Regions from separate parts of the Methylobacterium sp. E-046 genome, predicted to be linked through region 1. Evidence: riboswitches for the same ligand, from Rfam matches in the RefSeq annotation. Region 1 holds a riboswitch; the other holds the start of a gene.
The links. A riboswitch is a leader RNA that binds a small molecule or an ion and turns the genes downstream of it on or off. The one in region 1 is predicted to bind thiamine pyrophosphate.

Region 1 (8,672 bases):
GCCTCGCACCGGGCTCGGCTACGCGCGACCCGACGGTCGTGCTGCTCACCCCCGGGCGCTACAATTCCGCGTTCTACGAGCACTCCTTCCTGGCCGACAAGCTCGGCGTCGAGCTGGTGGAGGCCTCCGACCTCTTCACCAAGGACGACGTGGTCTACATGCGCACCACCGAGGGACCGCGCAGGGTCGACGTGATCTATCGCCGTCTTGACGACGATTTCCTGGATCCGCTGGTCTTCCGTCCGGATTCGGTCCTCGGTGTACCGGGCCTGATGAATGCCTACGAGCGCGGATCGGTGACGCTGGCCAACGCGGTCGGAACCGGCATCTCGGACGACAAGGCCGTCTACAGCTACATGCCGGAGATCGTGAAGTTCTTCACCGGCGAGGAGCCGATCCTGCACAACGTGCCAACCTACCGCTGCCGCGAGAAGGACGCCTTCGCGTACGTGATGGACAATCTGTCGGACTTGGTGGTCAAGGAGGTCAACGGCTCGGGCGGCTACGGGATGCTGGTCGGGCCCCACGCCAGCAAGCGTGAACTGGATGACTTCGCCCGGAAACTGAAACACGCGCCGGACGGCTTCATCGCCCAGCCGACCCTGTCGCTCTCCACCTGCCCGACCTTCGTGGCGTCCGGCGTCGCACCTCGCCACGTCGACCTGCGGCCGTTCGTGCTCAACGGTGCCGACCAGATCCGCATCGTGCCCGGCGGTTTGACTAGGGTGGCGCTGAAGGAGGGCTCTCTGGTAGTCAATTCGAGCCAGGGCGGTGGTACGAAGGACACCTGGGTGCTCGACGCCTGAGATCCACGCGATCCCCGGTTGCTCCGCGGCGCGGACCCTAATGTCCGCACGACTTGGCTGAAGACAGATGCTCTCCAGGACTGCCGACAATCTCTTCTGGCTCTCCCGCTACGTCGAGCGCGCAGACTTCGTCGCCCGCATCCTCGACGCGGCGCACCGCTTCGCGTCGCTGCCGTCCAATTACGGCGGCGGCGAGAGCAACGAGTGGGACTCGGCGCTCGCCTCGGCTGGGGACCCGGACGCGTTCAAGACCCACTACAGCGCGGTGAATGCCGACACGGTCTGCGACTTCCTCGCGTTCAGTCCGCACAACCCGTCCTCGATCCGGTCCTGCATCGAATCGGCCCGTGAGAACGCCCGATCGGTACGCACGGCGCTCACCACCGAGATGTGGGACGCGATCAACGGAGCATGGCTCGAACTGCGCAACTACGCCGGCAAGGATCTCAACCGCGACGAGTTCGGCCGCTTCCTCGACTGGGTGAAGACCGTCTCGCTGACCTTCGACGGTTCGGCGTTCCGGACGATGCTGCGCAACGACGCCTTCTGGTTCACCCGCCTCGGCACGGCGATCGAGCGGGCCGACAACACCGCCCGCATCCTCGACGTGAAGTACCAGATCCTGCTCCCCCATGACGAGACGGTCGGCGGCAGCCTCGACTACTTCCAGTGGACCACGATCCTGCGCGAAGTCTCGGCGTTCAACGCCTATCACTGGGTGTATCGCGAGAGCATCAAGCCGCTGCTGGTGGCCGACCTGCTGATACTCAACAAGCAGATGCCGCGCTCCTTCTCGAACTGCTATGGCGTGATCGTCGAGTACCTCGACCTGATCGCCGATGCTTACGGCCGCCGCGGCCCGAGCCAGCGGCTGGCCGGCAACATGCTGGCGAAGCTGGAGAGCGAGGACATCGATCGAGTCTTCGCCTCGGGGTTGCACGAGTTCGTGGAGGCGTTCATCGCCGAGAACAACAGGGTGGGCGAGGCGATCGCCAAGCAGTATCTGGTCGGCTGAACGGAACGGATAGGGCGGCGCATGCGCATCCGCGTGGTTCACGAGACCATCTACACCTACGAGCAACCGGCCCGCGGGCTCGTGCAGGTCCTGCGGCTCACGCCGCGGGACCATGACGGGCAGTACGTCAGGAACTGGCGGATCGACACCACGGTCGACGGGCGGCTCACCGCCCGCGAGGACGGTTTCGGCAACGTGGTCCACTGGTTCACGCCGGACGAACCGTCCGACGCCCTGACCATCCGGGTCACCGGCGAGGTCGACACCGACGATACCCACGGCGTCGTGCGCGGGACCGTGGAGCGCCTGCCCGACGAATTCTACCTCCGTGACACGGACCTTTGCGCGGCGAGCCCCGAACTGCACGCCTTCGCCGAACGCGTCGCGGCGGCGGGGGATGCCGCTGCCCTGGCTCTCCTTCACCGGTTGATGGGCGCCGTGCAGGGTGCGGTGGTCCACGAGCCCGGCCCCGCCGCCAACGCCGTCCCGGCCGACAAGGCCTTCGCGGCCGGGCGCGGGGTCTGTCAGGACCTGGCCCACGTCTTCATCGCCGCCGCCCGCCATATCGGCATCCCGGCCCGCTACGTGGCGGGCTACCGCGCCCGCGACGACGGACAGGCCGACGTCGAGGCACCGCACGGCTGGGTCGAGGCGCTGGTGCCCAATCTCGGCTGGGTGGCGTTCGACCCGAGCTTCGACGTGAGCCCGTCGGACAACTACATCCGCGTCGCGACCGGTCTGGACTATCTCGGCGCCGCGCCGATCCGCGGCAGCCGCACCGGCGGCGGCACCGAGACACTGGACGTGAAGCTTCGCGTCGAGCAAGGCAGGGCGGCCACCCAATCCTGATCCCGCCGACAGCTTCCCGCCGGCCACACGAGAGACCGAAGACGATGACCTACTGCGTCGGTGTCCTGGTCGAGGAAGGACTCGTGATGGTCGCCGACACCCGCACGAATGCGGGCCTCGACGATATCTCGACGTACCGGAAGCTCCATCACTTCAACGTGCCGGGCGAGCGGGTGATGATGCTGGCTTCCGCCGGCAACCTGTCGATCACCCAGTCGGTCCTGAGCCTGCTCCAGGAGGGCGTGCCGGGCGAGGACGATGAGCCGCCCCAGAAGCTCGTCGAGGCACCGACCATGTTCCAGGCGGCGCAGCTCATCGGCCGCGCCATCCGGCGTGTCCGGGCGATCGAGAAGGACGGGTTCGAGGCGGCCAACATCCGGTTCTCCATCTCGCTGCTGTTCGGCGGCCAGATCGGCAACGGCGAGATGCGGCTCTACCTGATCTACTCGGCGGGTAATTTCATCGAGTGCAGCACCGACGCGCCGTTTCTCCAGATCGGCGAGCACAAGTACGGCAAGCCGATCCTCGACCGCGCGGTCAAATACACGACGGATCTGTACGACGCCCTGAAGGTCAGCTTGGTCTCGATGGACTCGACCATGCGCTCGAATCTGGGCGTCGGCCTGCCGATCGACATCGCGCTCGCCCGCCGGAGCGCGTTGTCTCTCGAGGTGAACCACCGGATCGAAGCCGGAGAGGGCTATTTCCACGACCTGCGTGAGCGCTGGTCGGCGGCGCTCCGAGCGGCCCACCGCGCGATCCCGAGGCCGCCCTACGGGCCGACGAGCAGCTAGCGGATTGCGGCGGACGAGCCGACACGGCGCGTTGCCGCGCCCCGACCTCCGGATCGCGGGAGGCCGTCGGCTCGTCACGGAGCCTGACCGCGCGACCGCGACGGATCCCGACCCCGGGACACCCGGTGCCCCCCGGAGCCGCCTGCGTTACGCCCGCGGCTCGGGCGAGGGCCCGGCCGCCTCCCAGGCTGTGAGCATCCGGTATGCGGCGTCGGCCGGATCGCCGGCCCGCATGAGGCCGCCCATGATCGCCACGCCGGCTGCGCCGGCGGCCCGGCATTCCGTGATCCGAGTCAGGTCGATTCCGCCGAGCGCGACCACGGGGAGCCCCGGTGCGGTCGCGAGACCTTCGGGTCCCAGAGCCGGTCCGTAGCCCGGCTTGCTGGCGGTCGCGTAGATCGGGCTGAGGGTCACATAGTCGGCGCCGGCTTCCGCGGCGGCCGAGACCTCATGCGGCGCGTGGGCCGACACGCCGATCAGCGCGCCCTCCCCCAATGTCGCCCGCGCCGTCAGGATCGCTTCGGAACCGGAGCCGCCTCCGAGATGGACGCCGCCACCGAGGGTCTGTGCCAGCGCGGCGTCGCCACCCACGGTCAGGACGCCACCGAAGGCCCGGACGCGCGCGGCCACGGCTTCGCCGAGGCCTCGGCGGGCCAGCGGATCGAGGTCGCGGTCCCGGAACCAGATCCAGCGACCGCCGCCTTCCAGGATCGCCTGGACGGTCTCGGCGAGCGGCCGCTCATGTCCATGTCGGTCCGTTACCGCCAGCAGCGGCGACGGCAGCGTCCTCACGAGCCGACGAGGCCGAGCTGCGGGCTGGACGGTTCGGCCCGGCCGCGGCGGGGAATCCGCCCGGCCAAGTGCGCGTCGCGGCCGGCCTCGACCGCCCGGCGCATGGCGCGCGCCATGCGGATTGGATCGTCGGCCTTGGCGACCGCGGTGTTGATCAGGCAGGCGGAGGCGCCGAGCTCCATGGCGATCACGGCGTCCGAGGCTGTGCCGATCCCGGCATCGACGATCACCGGCACCGTCGCGCGGCGGCAGATCAATTCGAGATTGGCCGGGTTCGCCACGCCCATCCCCGAGCCGATCAGCGAGCCCATGGGCATCACGGCGGCACAGCCGAGATCCTCCAGGCGCTGGCAGATGATCGGATCGTCGTTGCAGTAGGGCAGCACCACGAAGCCCTCATCCACGAGGTGGCGGCAGGCCTCCATCAGCTCGGTGACGTCCGGGTAGAGCGTCTCCCGGTCGCCGATCACCTCAACCTTGATCCAATTGGTATCGAGGGCCTCCCGCGCCAGTTCCGCGGTCATGATCGCGTCGCGGGCGGTCTCGCAGCCGGCAGTGTTCGGCAGGAAGCGCTTGCCCTTCAGGATCTTCACCGTGTCGGAGCCGTGGCCATGCAGCGAGACTCGGCGGATCGAGGCGGTCACCACGTCGGCGCCGCTCGCCTGGACGGCGTCGCGCATGATCGCCTGCGTCGGGTAGCCGGCGGTGCCGATGAACAGCCGGGACGACAGGCTCACCCCGGCGATGATCAGACTGTCCTCCCCGCTCTCGGGATGCAGCGGCGTGACGGTGTGGTCCATGTTCAACCTCCCTGCATGGCGCGGACGATCTCGACGCGGTCCCCGTCCGCGACCGGGGTCTCGCCCCAATCCCGGCGGCGCAGCACCCGGCCGTTCAGCGCGATGGCGACGCCCTGCGGACTCTCGATGCCGCTCTCCTCCGCCTCCGCGCGGAACAGCGCGTCCACGGTCTCGGCGGCGCACTCGCGCGGTTCACCGTTGACGAAGAGCTTCATGCCGAGGCCCTCCGGGGCTCCGGTCGGTCGAACCGCGCCAGGGTGAAGGGCTGGGCGACCTTCGGCAGCGCGCCGCCCGTCACGAGGTCGGCGACCGCGTCGGCGGTGACGGGGGCAAGAAGGAAGCCGTTTCGATGATGGCCCGTGGCGGCGACCAGACCGGGGGCGAGCACGTCCAGGATCGGCGCGTCGTCGTCCGAGGTGGGACGGTAGCCGCTCCAAACGGCTGCCACCTCCATCTCCTCGATGCCCGGAAGCACCCGGCGCGCGCCCTCCAGCAATGCGTAGAGGCCTCCCGCGGTGACGCCCGGCCGGAAGCCGCAATCCTCCACGGTGGCGCCGACGATGAGCTGGCCGTCGCTCTTCGGAGCCATGTGGACCTGCTCGGTCCAGATCATCCGCCCGAGGGTGCCGGTGTGTGCGGTCGTCTTCAAAGCGAGCGACTGGCCCTTCAGGGGCCGGACCGGCAGGGCGAGGTTCTCGGGCAGCAGGCCGCCCTCCCCGCTCCAGGCGCCGGAAGCCAGGATGACGGTGTCGGCCGCGACGCTGCCGTCTCCGACCCTCACCCCGGTGACGCGGCCCCCCGACCAGTCCAGGCTGGTGACCGGAGTCCGTTCCGCCAGGACGACCCCGGCCCGACGGCAGGCCTCGGTGAGGGCGTCCATGACCAGTCGGGGATCGACCTGATGGTCCAGCGGGCAATGGATTCCGGCGGTGACCGCGGGGCGCAGTCCCGGTTCCAGCCGCCGGATTTCGCCGCCGGGCAGCCAGGTGGCGTCGAGGCCCGATCGACGCTGCAGGTCGTAGCGGAAGCGCAGACGCTCGACTTCATCGCGGCCGACCGCCAGCACCAATGTCCCGTCGGGTCTATAGTCGATGGCCCGGCCGGTTTCGGCCTCGAGGGCGTCGCGGAAGGCAGGCCACCGGCGGAGCGACTCCAGGGCGAGCGGCAGCAGCGGATCGGAGCCGGGCTCGTGCTCGGCGGCCGGGGCGAGCATGCCGGTGGCTGCGAGGCTCGCGCCCGCCCCGATCGTCTCACGCTCCAGCACGGTCACGGCGCGGCCCGCCCGGGCGAGGCGCCACGCGATCGACAGGCCGATCAGGCCACCGCCCACGACGGCGACGTCGGTCCGCGCCGGAAGGCGCGCCGGCACGGCGGTGCCGTCCGGACTGCGCCGGCGGCCGATCGGTGAAGCGGGGCGGTCGAGGGGCACGGGCATCTCCGCGTATTGCCGTCGCGGAGAGCGGGCCGTGCGCTTCTGTGAGAAGCTGCGGCCTGCCCTCCCGGGCGGCCACGGTCCAATCCCTACGCCGGTATGAGCCGGATCAGGTTCGAAGGATTTCCGCGCCGCAGGTCCTGACGGACGTGCCAGCGGTTTCTCAGCCCCTTGCCGGGGATCTCCCTGGAACGGAGACAGATTTGGTCGTCCGCGGTGTCCGGGTCAACCCCGCCGCCCGCCGGCCCTTCGCCCGGGATGGACATTCACCGATCGCAGTCACCGCTCGGATACCAAGCCGACCGGAATCCGGCCGGCCGTCGCCGCGTCGGGCGCACCCGCCACCAACCCTTCAGGGATCCTCCTCCACGATGAATCCGATTGTTCGGATCGAGGCGGGAAGCGTGCGCACATTCGTGGTCGTCTGCACGATCGGTTTCCTGTCCGTCACCGCCTTTCAGAAGCTGCGCGAGCGGCTACGTCCGGACCCGACGGTGGCGGTCGCCGCCGCGCCTCCGGCGGACGGGATGGTGGCGGGCGTGGCGCTCCAGGCCGGCCGCAACGGCCATTTCTTCGTGAACGCCCTGATGGATGGCCGCGCGCTGCCGATGATGGTGGATACCGGCGCGAGCTCCTGTGCGTTCTCGGAAGAGGATGCCGATCGCATCGGCATTCGGGTCGCGCCCGGCGATTTCAGCCGCGTCTGGAACACCGCCAACGGCACGGTCCGCGTGGCGCCGATCCGGATCGGCCTGATGCAGATCGGGTCCATCACCGTCCGCGACGTGGAGGCGGTGGTGATCCCCCGGGGCCGTCTCGGCACGAGCCTGCTCGGCATGTCGTTCCTGAGACGCCTGCGCGATTTCAGCGTCAGCGGCGCGACGATGACGCTGCGGGGCTGACGGCGCTCAGCTCGGCTTGCGCGGCCGCAGGAATTTCGGCCTGAACACCGCCATGGGCTCGTCGAAGCCGTCGAGCCGGTGCTCACCCAGAGCGACCGGATCGCCCCAGAGGAAGTCTACGAACGGCTTCGACATCAGCAGCGGCTCGCCGAGGATTCGGTTGAGCTGCGCGAGGCGGCTCGCGAGGTTCACGTCGCGGCCGATCACCGTGAAGTCGAGCCGAGAGCCCGACCCGACATTGCCGTAGGCCGCCTCGCCGTGATGCAGGGCGATGCCGGCGGCCACCGGCACCGGGAATTGGTGCAGGGCGTTGGCCTCGTCGAGGGCCGCCAGGGCGTGCTGGGCCGCCGTCAGCGCCCCCTTGGCGGCGCCACCCAGATCGTCGCCGGACTCGCGGAAGATCGCCAGCAGGCCGTCGCCGAGATACTTGAGCACCTCGCCGCCCTCCCGCTCGATCGGCGGCACCAGGCAATCGAAGAACACGTTGAGCAGGCCCACCACCTCCTCCGGTGTCATGTCGGCGGAGGTGCGGGTGTAGTCGCGCATGTCGGCGAACAGGATCGCCGAGCGGATCCGCGTGACCTGTCCCCGGCGAATGTCCCCCGCCAGGATCGCCCGATGCGGCTCGTCGCCGACGTAGAGCCGCAGGACGTGGTCGAGCTGCTTGTTCAGGACGCGCATCTCCGCCACCGCGGCGAGGGCCGGCATGACGAAGCGCAGAATGGCGATGTCGTCGTCGCCGAAACCCTCCGGCGCGCGGGTGGCGAACGTGATGCCGTTCTTGGTGCCGTTGGTGAAGAACAGCGGCGCCACGACGTAGTGGGTGTAGCCGCCGGCCTTCAGGTCCGGAACGATCGCGTAGGCATCGTCCGGCGTCTCTGCGAGGTCGAGGATCAGCCACTCCCCGGTCTCGTGGACCGTGTGGAACGGGCTGTTGAGATAGGCATCCGTCGAGCGGGCGCCGTGCGGGAACAGCCGCACGGAGGTGCCGCCGTCCCGGGTCCAGATCCGGCCGACCCCGGCATATTCCGAGTGCAGCGTGTCGATGGCCGTGGAGGCCCGGTCGATCGGCACGCCGACGGCGATCAGCCGCTCGGCGAGGCCGGCGAGCATCTCCTCGGCGTTGGGCATCCGGGCGCCCTCGCCGAGGAGCCAGTCACGGATGCCCACGGAGGGCTGCAGCGAGCCGAAAGGCACATCATCGGCCTCCGAGCCGTCCGCGAAGGCCGTCGGCGCTCCAGTCGATGGCGGGCGGCGTTCGAGCATGGCGCCAGAGTGGATG
Region 2 (8,672 bases), on a different contig from region 1:
GGGCCGAACGACCCGATTGAGGAACGAAACAACCGTCTGTCGAAAGCCTTCGGCGGCGGAACGCTGCGGTTGCAGGACCGTTGCGCACCGTGGAGGCGACGAGGCCGCCGGAACAGGGACGTTCTTCCACGATGTGCGGAATCTGTGGTGAGATCACCTTCGACGGTCCGGCCGATCCCGCCGCAGTCAAGGCCATGATGGGCTGTCTCCGGCCGCGCGGCCCGGACGGCGAGGGTCTGTTCGGCTCCGGCCGCGTCGTCTTCGGACATCGCCGGTTGAAGATCATCGATCTGTCCGAGGCAGGCCAGCAACCCATGGTCGATCCGGGCCTCGGTCTCGCCATCGTCTTCAACGGCTGCATCTACAACTTCCGCGAGCTGCGCGCGGAGCTGGAGGCAAAGGGCTACGCGTTCTTCTCGACGAGCGATACCGAGGTGGTCCTCAAGGCCTATCATGCCTGGGGCAAGGGCTGCGTCGCGCGCTTCTACGGCATGTTCGCCTTCGCGATCCTGGAGCGGGATTCCGGACGCGTCGTGCTGGCCCGGGACCGGCTCGGCGTGAAACCGCTCTACTACAGCGCGACCCGCGGTCGCTTCCGCTTCGCCTCGTCGCTCCCGGCCCTCCTCGCCGCCGGCGATGTCGACACCGCGATCGATCCGGTAGCGCTGCATCACTACATGAGTTGGCACGCGGGCGTGCCCGCGCCGCTGACCATCCTCAGGGGCATACGCAAGCTCGCGCCAGCGACGATCCTGACGCTCGAAGCCGACGGACGCCGCAGTGAAGAGATCTACTGGAGTGTCACGATCGGCCCGAGGGAGGCCGATCGCCGCATGACCGAGGCCGACTGGCGCGAGGCGGTCCTCGAAACCCCCGCCACCGCCGTCGCGCGCCGACAGGTCGCCGACGTGCCCACCGGCGTCCTGCTCTCGGGTGGCCTCGACAGCTCGCTGCTCGTCGCGCTGCTCGCCCGCAACGGGCAGACCGGCTTGAAGACCTTCTCGGTCGGGTTCGATGCCGTGAACGGCGTCGAGGGCGATGAATTCAAGTACTCGGATATCATCGCTCGCACCTTCGAGACCGACCACACCAAACTGGCGGTCGACGGCTCCCGGACCCTCGAGGCGCTGCCCGCCGCCATCGCGGCGATGTCCGAGCCGCAGATGAGCCACGATGCCGTCGCCTTCCTGCTTCTCTCCCAGGAGGTCGCCAAGCACGTGACGGTGATCCAGAGCGGACAGGGCGCCGATGAGGTGTTCGGGGGCTATCACTGGTACCCGAAACTGATGCAGTCGAGCGATCCGGTGGCGGACTACGCCAAGGCGTATCACGACCGCGACCATGCCGAGATGCGCGAGGCGCTGGTGCCCGACATGATCGGCGGCGATCACAGCACGGCCTTTCTCGCCGATTTCTTTTCCGCCTCGAAGAGCGCGAGCCCGATCGACAAGACCTTGCAGCTCGACCAGCAGATCATGATGGTCGATGATCCGGTCAAGCGCGTCGACAACATGACCATGGCCTGCGGGCTCGAAGCGCGCGTGCCCTTCCTGGATCACGACCTGGTCGAACTGGCGGCCCGCATCCCGGCCTCCCTGAAGGTCCGCGACGGCGGCAAGTACATCTTGAAGGAAGCGGGGCGGGCGGTCGTCCCGGCGGAGGTCATCGACCGGAAGAAGGGCTATTTTCCCGTCCCGGCGCTCAAGCACATCCGCGGCCCGTTCCTGGACTACGTCCGCGACGTGCTCGGCCGGCCGGAGGCGCGGTCCCGAGGCATCTTCAACCGTCCTTACGTCGACCGTCTGCTCGCCGACCCGGACGGGACTCTGACCCCGAAGGGCAACTCGAAGCTCTGGCAGGTCGCCCTGCTGGAGAGCTGGCTCCAGACCCACGGCGTCTGACGGCCGCGGCCGCGGCACGGCTCTCGCGAGGGATCGTGATCGATGCGGCGCTCAAGGTGCCGCGCTTTGCCCATGATCGTCCCGGATCAGACCCGGGACCGCCACCCGGAGAAGCCCGTCGATGTGCCGCTGGATCGCCTATGCGGGACGCACCATCCCGCTGGAGCACTACGTCACCGAGCCGTCCCACAGCCTCGTCTCGCAGAGCATCCAGGCGCTGGAATCGACCGCAGCCACGAACGGCGATGGATTCGGGCTGGGCTGGTACGGCGACCATCCCGAACCCGGCCGCTACCGCGAGGTTCAGCCCGCCTGGTCGGACGACAATCTGCGCTACCTGTGCCGCCACCTCCACTCGCACCTGTTCTTCGCGCATGTGCGCGCCGCCACGGGGACGTCGATCACCCGGCCGAACTGCCATCCGTTCGCGTGCGGGCCGTGGCTGTTCATGCACAACGGCTATATCGGCGACTGGAACCGTCTGCGTCGGCCGGTCGAGGCGATGATCCCGGATGAACTCTACCCGTCCCGCGCCGGGACGACGGATTCCGAGGCGATGTTCCTCGGGTTGCTCGGCTGCGGGCTGATGGGGAGCACGCCGCCTCGCGACCCGATGGAGGCGACGGCCCGTGCCCTGGCGCGGCTCACCGAACTGGCGGGCGAGCATCCGTTCCGGTTCACGGCCGCGCTCGCCGACGGGCGGGATCTCTACGCCTTCCGCTACGCGGCCAACGACAGGGCCAACTCCCTTTACTACCGCGCCTCGGAGGGGGGCGTGGTCATCGCGTCCGAGCCCTTGGATCGCGACCACGGGACGTGGACGCCCGTCGCGGAGAACAGCGTCGTGGTCGCGCGGCGGAACGCGCCGGTGGAGGTTCACTCACTGACCCGGTTCGGTCTCGGGCAAACCGGACCGGAGGCCGCCATCCGCCGGCTGCGGGCCTGAGGGCGCGGCTCAGGCCACCCGGGACAGACTGCCGGGCTGCGATCCGTGCGCGCCGCGCGCGGGATCGTAGGCGCGATTGCGCAGGGCCGTCTCGCTCGGCAACTGCTCCAGAACGGTGCCGGACGCGGGATCCATCACCTGGAAGACGATCGTGCTCGTGTCCAGGTCGCGGATGTAGCGCGCCTTGCTTCCGGTCGTTTCGATGTCGAGTTTCACCGCCGGCTCGAGCGGAGACGAGGCGGACTCGGGCGCCTCCTGCGTGACCGCGGGGGCGGCGGTCGCGCCGAGCGCGTCCAGGCCCAGCGGCCCCGGCGTCGGATTGGTGAGCGGGCGGATCTCCATGGCTGATCTCCTGCGATCCTATGATCGAAGGATTGAGCGGAGGGCCTGCCTAAGCGTTCCTTAAAGGGAACCGCTCGTCCACCGAATGCGGCGTCCGGTCCGGACACGCGATGAACATCCGGTTACCGGGCGTGAACAAAAGCCCGCTGTTATCCGCGCCGATCCATCAAGCGGGCTGCAAAGCGGAACCGTGGAGGCAGCCGCGCCCACGATGTCTCGCACGCCAGCGAATCCTGGGTTTCCGCCGGTCACGACGGCAGAGAGAGGGCCTCGGCGGCAGGTCTCGGGCCCGGATCCGCGAGGACCCGGGCCCGACGTCGTGTCACTCCGCGGCGTCGACGTAGAGCTTGCCGCCTTCGGCCAGGAACTCCTGCGACTTCGCCCGCATGCCGGCCTCGGCCTCGGCCTTGGACATCGCGGGCGACGCGCCCACGACCTCACCGGCCACCTCCATCGCCAGCACCTCGGCGCGGAGATCCTGCGTGATCTTCATCGAGCAGAATTTCGGACCGCACATCGAGCAGAAATGCGCGACCTTGTGGGCATCCTTCGGCAGCGTCTCGTCGTGGTAGCGGCGGGCCGTATCGGGATCGAGCCCGAGGTTGAACTGGTCCTCCCAGCGGAAGTCGAACCGGGCGCGGCTGAGCGCGTCGTCGCGCAGCTGCGCGGCGGGGTGGCCCTTGGCGAGGTCGGCGGCGTGGGCGGCGATCTTGTAGGTGATCACCCCGGTCTTCACGTCGTCCCGGTCGGGCAGGCCGAGATGCTCCTTCGGGGTGACGTAGCAGAGCATCGCGGTGCCGAACCAGCCGATCATGGCGGCGCCGATGCCCGACGTGATGTGGTCGTAGCCGGGGGCGATGTCGGTCGTCAGCGGGCCGAGGGTGTAGAACGGCGCCTCGCCGCACTCCTTCAGCTGCTTCTCCATGTTGACCTTGATCTTGTGCATCGGCACGTGGCCGGGGCCCTCGATCATCACCTGGCAACCCTTGTCCCAGGCGACCTTGGTCAGTTCGCCCAGCGTCTCCAACTCGCCGAACTGCGCGGCGTCGTTGGCATCGGCGATCGAGCCCGGCCGCAGGCCGTCGCCCAGCGAGAACGACACGTCGTAGGCGCGCATGATGTCGCAGATCTCGTCGAACCGCTCGTAGAGGAACGATTCCCGGTGCCCGGCGAGGCACCAGCGGGCCATGATCGAGCCGCCGCGCGAGACGATGCCGGTGACTCGCCGGGCGGTCAGAGGCACGTGGGCGAGGCGCACGCCGGCATGGATGGTGAAGTAGTCGATCCCCTGCTCGGCCTGCTCGATGAGCGTGTCCTTGAAGACTTCCCAGTCGAGCTTGAGCGGATCGCCGCCGACCTTCTCCAGCGCCTGGTAGATCGGCACCGTGCCGATCGGGACCGGGCTGTTGCGGATGATCCACGAGCGGATGTTGTGGATGTTGCGGCCGGTGGACAGGTCCATGACCGTGTCGGCGCCCCAGCGGATCGACCAGACCAGCTTCTCGACCTCTTCGGCCGCCGAGGAGGTGACGGCCGAGTTGCCGATGTTGGCGTTAATCTTGACCAGGAAGTTCCGGCCGATCGCCATCGGCTCCAGCTCGGTGTGGTTGATGTTGGCCGGGATGATCGCCCGGCCGCGGGCGATCTCGTCGCGGACGAAGTCGGGGGTGATGAAGGGCGGGACCGAGGCGCCGAAGCTTTGGCCGTCGGCGAGCACGGCCTCCGCGCCCTCCAGCATGGCCTCGCGGCAGGCGTTCTCGCGGTGGGCGACGTAGATCATCTCCTCGGTGATGATCCCGGCGCGGGCGAACTCGTACTGCGTGACCATCTGGCCGTCGGCAGCCTTGCGGATCGTGCGCTCGGCCGGGCAGGGCGCCACGAGCTTGTCGCCCGCGAAACCGTTATCCTCCGGCTTGACCGCCCGGGGCTCGACGGCCGCGTAGCCGCGTCCCGCGAGCCAGGCCTCGCGCACGCCAGGCAGGCCGGCGCTGAGGTCGACGCGCGCGTCGGTCTCCGTGTAGGGGCCCGACGGATCGTACACCCGGACCGGCGGCTCCTTCGGATCGGACAGGGCGATCTCGCGGTAGGGCACGCGGATATCCGGCCTGCCGGCGGGGCTCGCGTAGACTTTGCGCGATCCGGTGACCGGGCCGGTGGTCACGGCCTCGGGGCTGCCTTTCACGTCCTTCGGGAGAACGGGTGCGTTCATCGTGGGCCTCTCCTCGTTCTGGAGCGGTCCGGTCCACGCGATGGTTGAGATGAGAGCCGGCCGCGCGACGCGCGACCGCAGGTTCCCGTCCCTCCGCCGGTATGAGCCGGATCAGGTTCAAGGGTCAGGGCCACGTGCCCAATCTCAGCCCCCTGCGGGGCCCCCCTCGGAACGGTTCCAGACTCGGGCCCGGAGAAGCCTTTGTCAATGCAGGGCCCGAACCGTAGAGGACAGATCCGATACATCCGTCGCCCGGTCGCCGTCCCCTGCCCGATATGCGTCTCCTGATCGGCTTCGGCCTCGCGGTCCTCCTCCTCTACGGTGTGTCGCTGGCCGCGCTGGCGTTCAATCAGCGCCGCTTCCTCTACCCGGGCGCCTACCGGACGCCGGTGCTTCTACCCACGCCAGAGGGCGTCGCCCCGATCACCCTGATCACCGCGGACCGCGAGCGGTTGCATGCCCTCTGGCGGCCGCCGGCCCCGGGCCGCGGCGTCGTCGTGACCTTCCACGGCAACGGCTCACGCCCCGAACCGCACGCGGCCCGCTTCACCGGCGAACCCTGGGCGGCGGCCGGTTGGGGGGTTCTGGCACCGGCCTACCGGGGCTATCCGGGTTCGACCGGCCAGCCGAGCGAGGAGGGCCTGATCCGGGACGGTCTGGCGGCCGTCGCCGCCGCCGCGGAGCGCGCCCCGGGGGCGCCGATCCTGCTGCACGGCCATTCCCTGGGCGCCGCCGTGGCGATCGCCGTCGCCGAGCGCGTCCCGGCCCTCGGGCTTTACCTAGAGGCGCCCTTCGACTCGATGACCCACGTGGTGCGGCTGCATGCCCCGCTGGTCCCGGCCTGGCTCCTGCGCGACACCTATCGCTCCGATCGGCGCATCCGCGCCGGAACCGGCCCCGTCCTGATCGTCCAGGGCCGCGACGACGCGGTGGTCCCGGCCAAGCTCGCTCTGGCCCTCGCGCGTGCGGCGGGAGCCCGGGCACGGTTCGATCCGGTCGCGGGCGATCACGTGTCCATTCTGGGCGTCCGGGATCGAGAGGCCGAGGCGCTGTTCGGCGGGTCGGTCGGTCCGGTCCGCGTGCGCGCAAAGCAGGTGGTACCGTAGCGGCAGGAACGCGAGGAGGAGGCGGATGGTCGGCCGGCGCTCGCGGCGCTGGAGCGCCGATGATCCCGAAGCGATCGCGGCAGAGGCACGCGTCGATCCGATCTGCCCGCTCTGCGAGCGGCCGATCCCAGCGCGCGCCCGCTCCAGCCTCCATCACCTGACGCCGAAGCTGAAGGGGGGGACCCACGGTGGGACGGTACGGCTGCACCAGATCTGCCATTCCGCCATCCATGCGCGCTACAGCGAGGCCGAAATCGCCAAGCGTCTCGCCGACGTGGCGGCCCTGCGCATGGATCCTGAGATCACCCGGTTCCTCGCGTGGGTCCGGGGCAAGCCCGACGACTTCCATGCGGCAACACGCATGACGCGCGACCGGCGTGCGGCGAAGCGGCGAACCTGACGGCCTGCCCACCAAGCCGACCGCGTTTACCGGGTGTTGGGCACGTCCAGAGGTCGCCGGCCGCGCGGCGGGAACCCGTCAACCTTGTCGATGCAGGATGGTCCGGTCGCGGGGGCTGGATCGATGGGGCAGGCAGGTGGAACGGCGGGCCGGCTGGCCTGGGTCGATGTCGCGAAGGGCATCTGCATCCTGCTGGTCGTCATGATGCACTCGGTCATCGGCACCGGGGAGGCCATGGGCGGAGAGGGCTTCCTGCACCCTGTAGTCGCCTTCGCGAAGCCGTTCCGGATCCCGGATTTCTTCCTGCTGTCCGGCCTGTTCATGGGCCGCGTAATCGACCGGGACTGGCGGCTGTTCTCCGACCGCCGCGTCGTGCACTTCGCGTACTTCTACCTGCTCTGGCTCGTGATCCAGTCGGCCGCCCGGTACGGGAAAATCGCCGGCAACGACGGGTTTGCGGCATTCGCCGGGCACCTCGCGCATGCCCTGATCGAGCCCTATTCGAGCCTGTGGTTCATCTACCTGCTGGCGGTGTTCTCGGTGGTGACGAAGGCGCTCCGCCGCGTCCCCGCGGCGGTGCTGCTGGCCGGCGCGGCGCTGCTGCAGATCGCCGATCTCCGCAGCGACTCGACCCTCATCGAGGAATTCTGCGCCCGCTACGTCTACTTCGTCGCCGGCTACCTCTTCGCGGACCGCATCTTCGCGCTGGCGGACGCCGCCCGTGCCCGGGTCGGCCTCGCCCTCTGCGGCCTCGCCGCCTGGGCCACGGTGGAGGGCTGGCTCGCCCTCACGCCGTCGAGCCATCCGGCCTATCCGACGCTGGCGAGCCTGCCCCTGGTAAGCCTCGCCCTCGGCGCGGCGGGGGCCCTGGCCATCGTCGTCGGGGCGGCGCTGATCACCCGGGCGGGCGGTCCGATCGCGGAGGCGATCCGGGTCTGCGGCCAGCGCTCGATCGTGATCTATCTGGCCTTCTCGTTGCCGATGGCCGCGATGCGGGGATATCTCGTCGGCACCGGCGCGATCGCAGATGTTGGCTTGGCGAGCGTGACCGTCATGGCGGCAGCCGTGCTGCTTCCACTGATTCTGGAGCGGATGGTGCGCAACACGCCGCTCGCGCTGCTGTTCGTCCGCCCCGCCCGGTTCCGGCTGGCGGAACCGGGCGTGCGGGGGCGACCGGCACTGCAGGTGACCTGAGCCGGCGCGTCAGCCCTCGAAGGCGATGCCGATCCGGCGGTCCCGCCGCCACGCCACGGAAGCTAGCCGCGGATCGCTGTTCTCGGTCAGGCGCAGCGGGAAGCGATCGGGCACGGCTTGGTCCTCCGCCACCTCGATCTGGGCGCCCGTCTCGGTCGCGTCCCAGACGAGGCAGCCGACCTCGCCGCAGGCGAGCAGCAGCGTGCCGAACGTGAAGGCGTTCTTTCGGAAAGCGCCGCGGCGATTCTCCGTCATCAGCCCCTCCATCCATCGGATCCGCGAGCCCGCGGAGCCGGACCCGGCACGGCGGGACGATGCCGGATGGCGGTTAACAGGCTGAATACCGCCTCTGAATTGCCTGCGGGTTTCGAGATCAATAATCGCCCGGTTCGCCGCGCCGGCCACAACCGGACGGTCCGTAGTCTTCTGCGTTCGGTCGGTGCGCGAACCTCACGGCGACTGGAGCTTCGGCCACGGTTCGTGCCGACGTCGCGCTCCCGCATGCGGCCCGCTCGATGCGGCGTATGGCGCCGGCAGGTGCGCGGTGGGGGCGGTGCGATCGGGCCCTCTCCCT

Region 2: linked by a shared signal. The riboswitch ahead of thiC (phosphomethylpyrimidine synthase ThiC) and the one ahead of thiO (glycine oxidase ThiO) in region 1 are both predicted to bind thiamine pyrophosphate.

Annotation. Positions count from the first base shown of each region.
Region 1 covers NZ_JAKSYP010000073.1:90,809-99,480, forward strand. Annotated here, with positions in the region: gene MKK82_RS05050 (circularly permuted type 2 ATP-grasp protein) at 1-806, shown strand, start outside; gene MKK82_RS05055 (alpha-E domain-containing protein) at 874-1,821, shown strand; gene MKK82_RS05060 (transglutaminase family protein) at 1,843-2,670, shown strand; gene MKK82_RS05065 (peptidase) at 2,715-3,464, shown strand; gene MKK82_RS05070 (thiamine phosphate synthase) at 3,612-4,256, opposite strand; gene MKK82_RS05075 (thiazole synthase) at 4,253-5,056, opposite strand; gene thiS (sulfur carrier protein ThiS) at 5,059-5,271, opposite strand; gene thiO (glycine oxidase ThiO) at 5,268-6,491, opposite strand; TPP riboswitch at 6,557-6,685, opposite strand; gene MKK82_RS05090 (TIGR02281 family clan AA aspartic protease) at 6,860-7,390, shown strand; gene MKK82_RS05095 (adenylate/guanylate cyclase domain-containing protein) at 7,397-8,656, opposite strand.
Region 2 covers NZ_JAKSYP010000090.1:140,165-148,836, reverse strand. Annotated here, with positions in the region: gene MKK82_RS07985 (N-acetylglutaminylglutamine amidotransferase) at 132-1,901, shown strand; gene MKK82_RS07980 (class II glutamine amidotransferase) at 2,023-2,847, shown strand; gene MKK82_RS07975 (hypothetical protein) at 2,857-3,189, opposite strand; gene thiC (phosphomethylpyrimidine synthase ThiC) at 3,512-5,398, opposite strand; TPP riboswitch at 5,470-5,575, opposite strand; gene MKK82_RS07965 (alpha/beta hydrolase) at 5,674-6,504, shown strand; gene MKK82_RS07960 (HNH endonuclease) at 6,530-6,904, shown strand; gene MKK82_RS07955 (acyltransferase family protein) at 7,028-8,098, shown strand; gene MKK82_RS07950 (pilus assembly protein PilZ) at 8,108-8,353, opposite strand.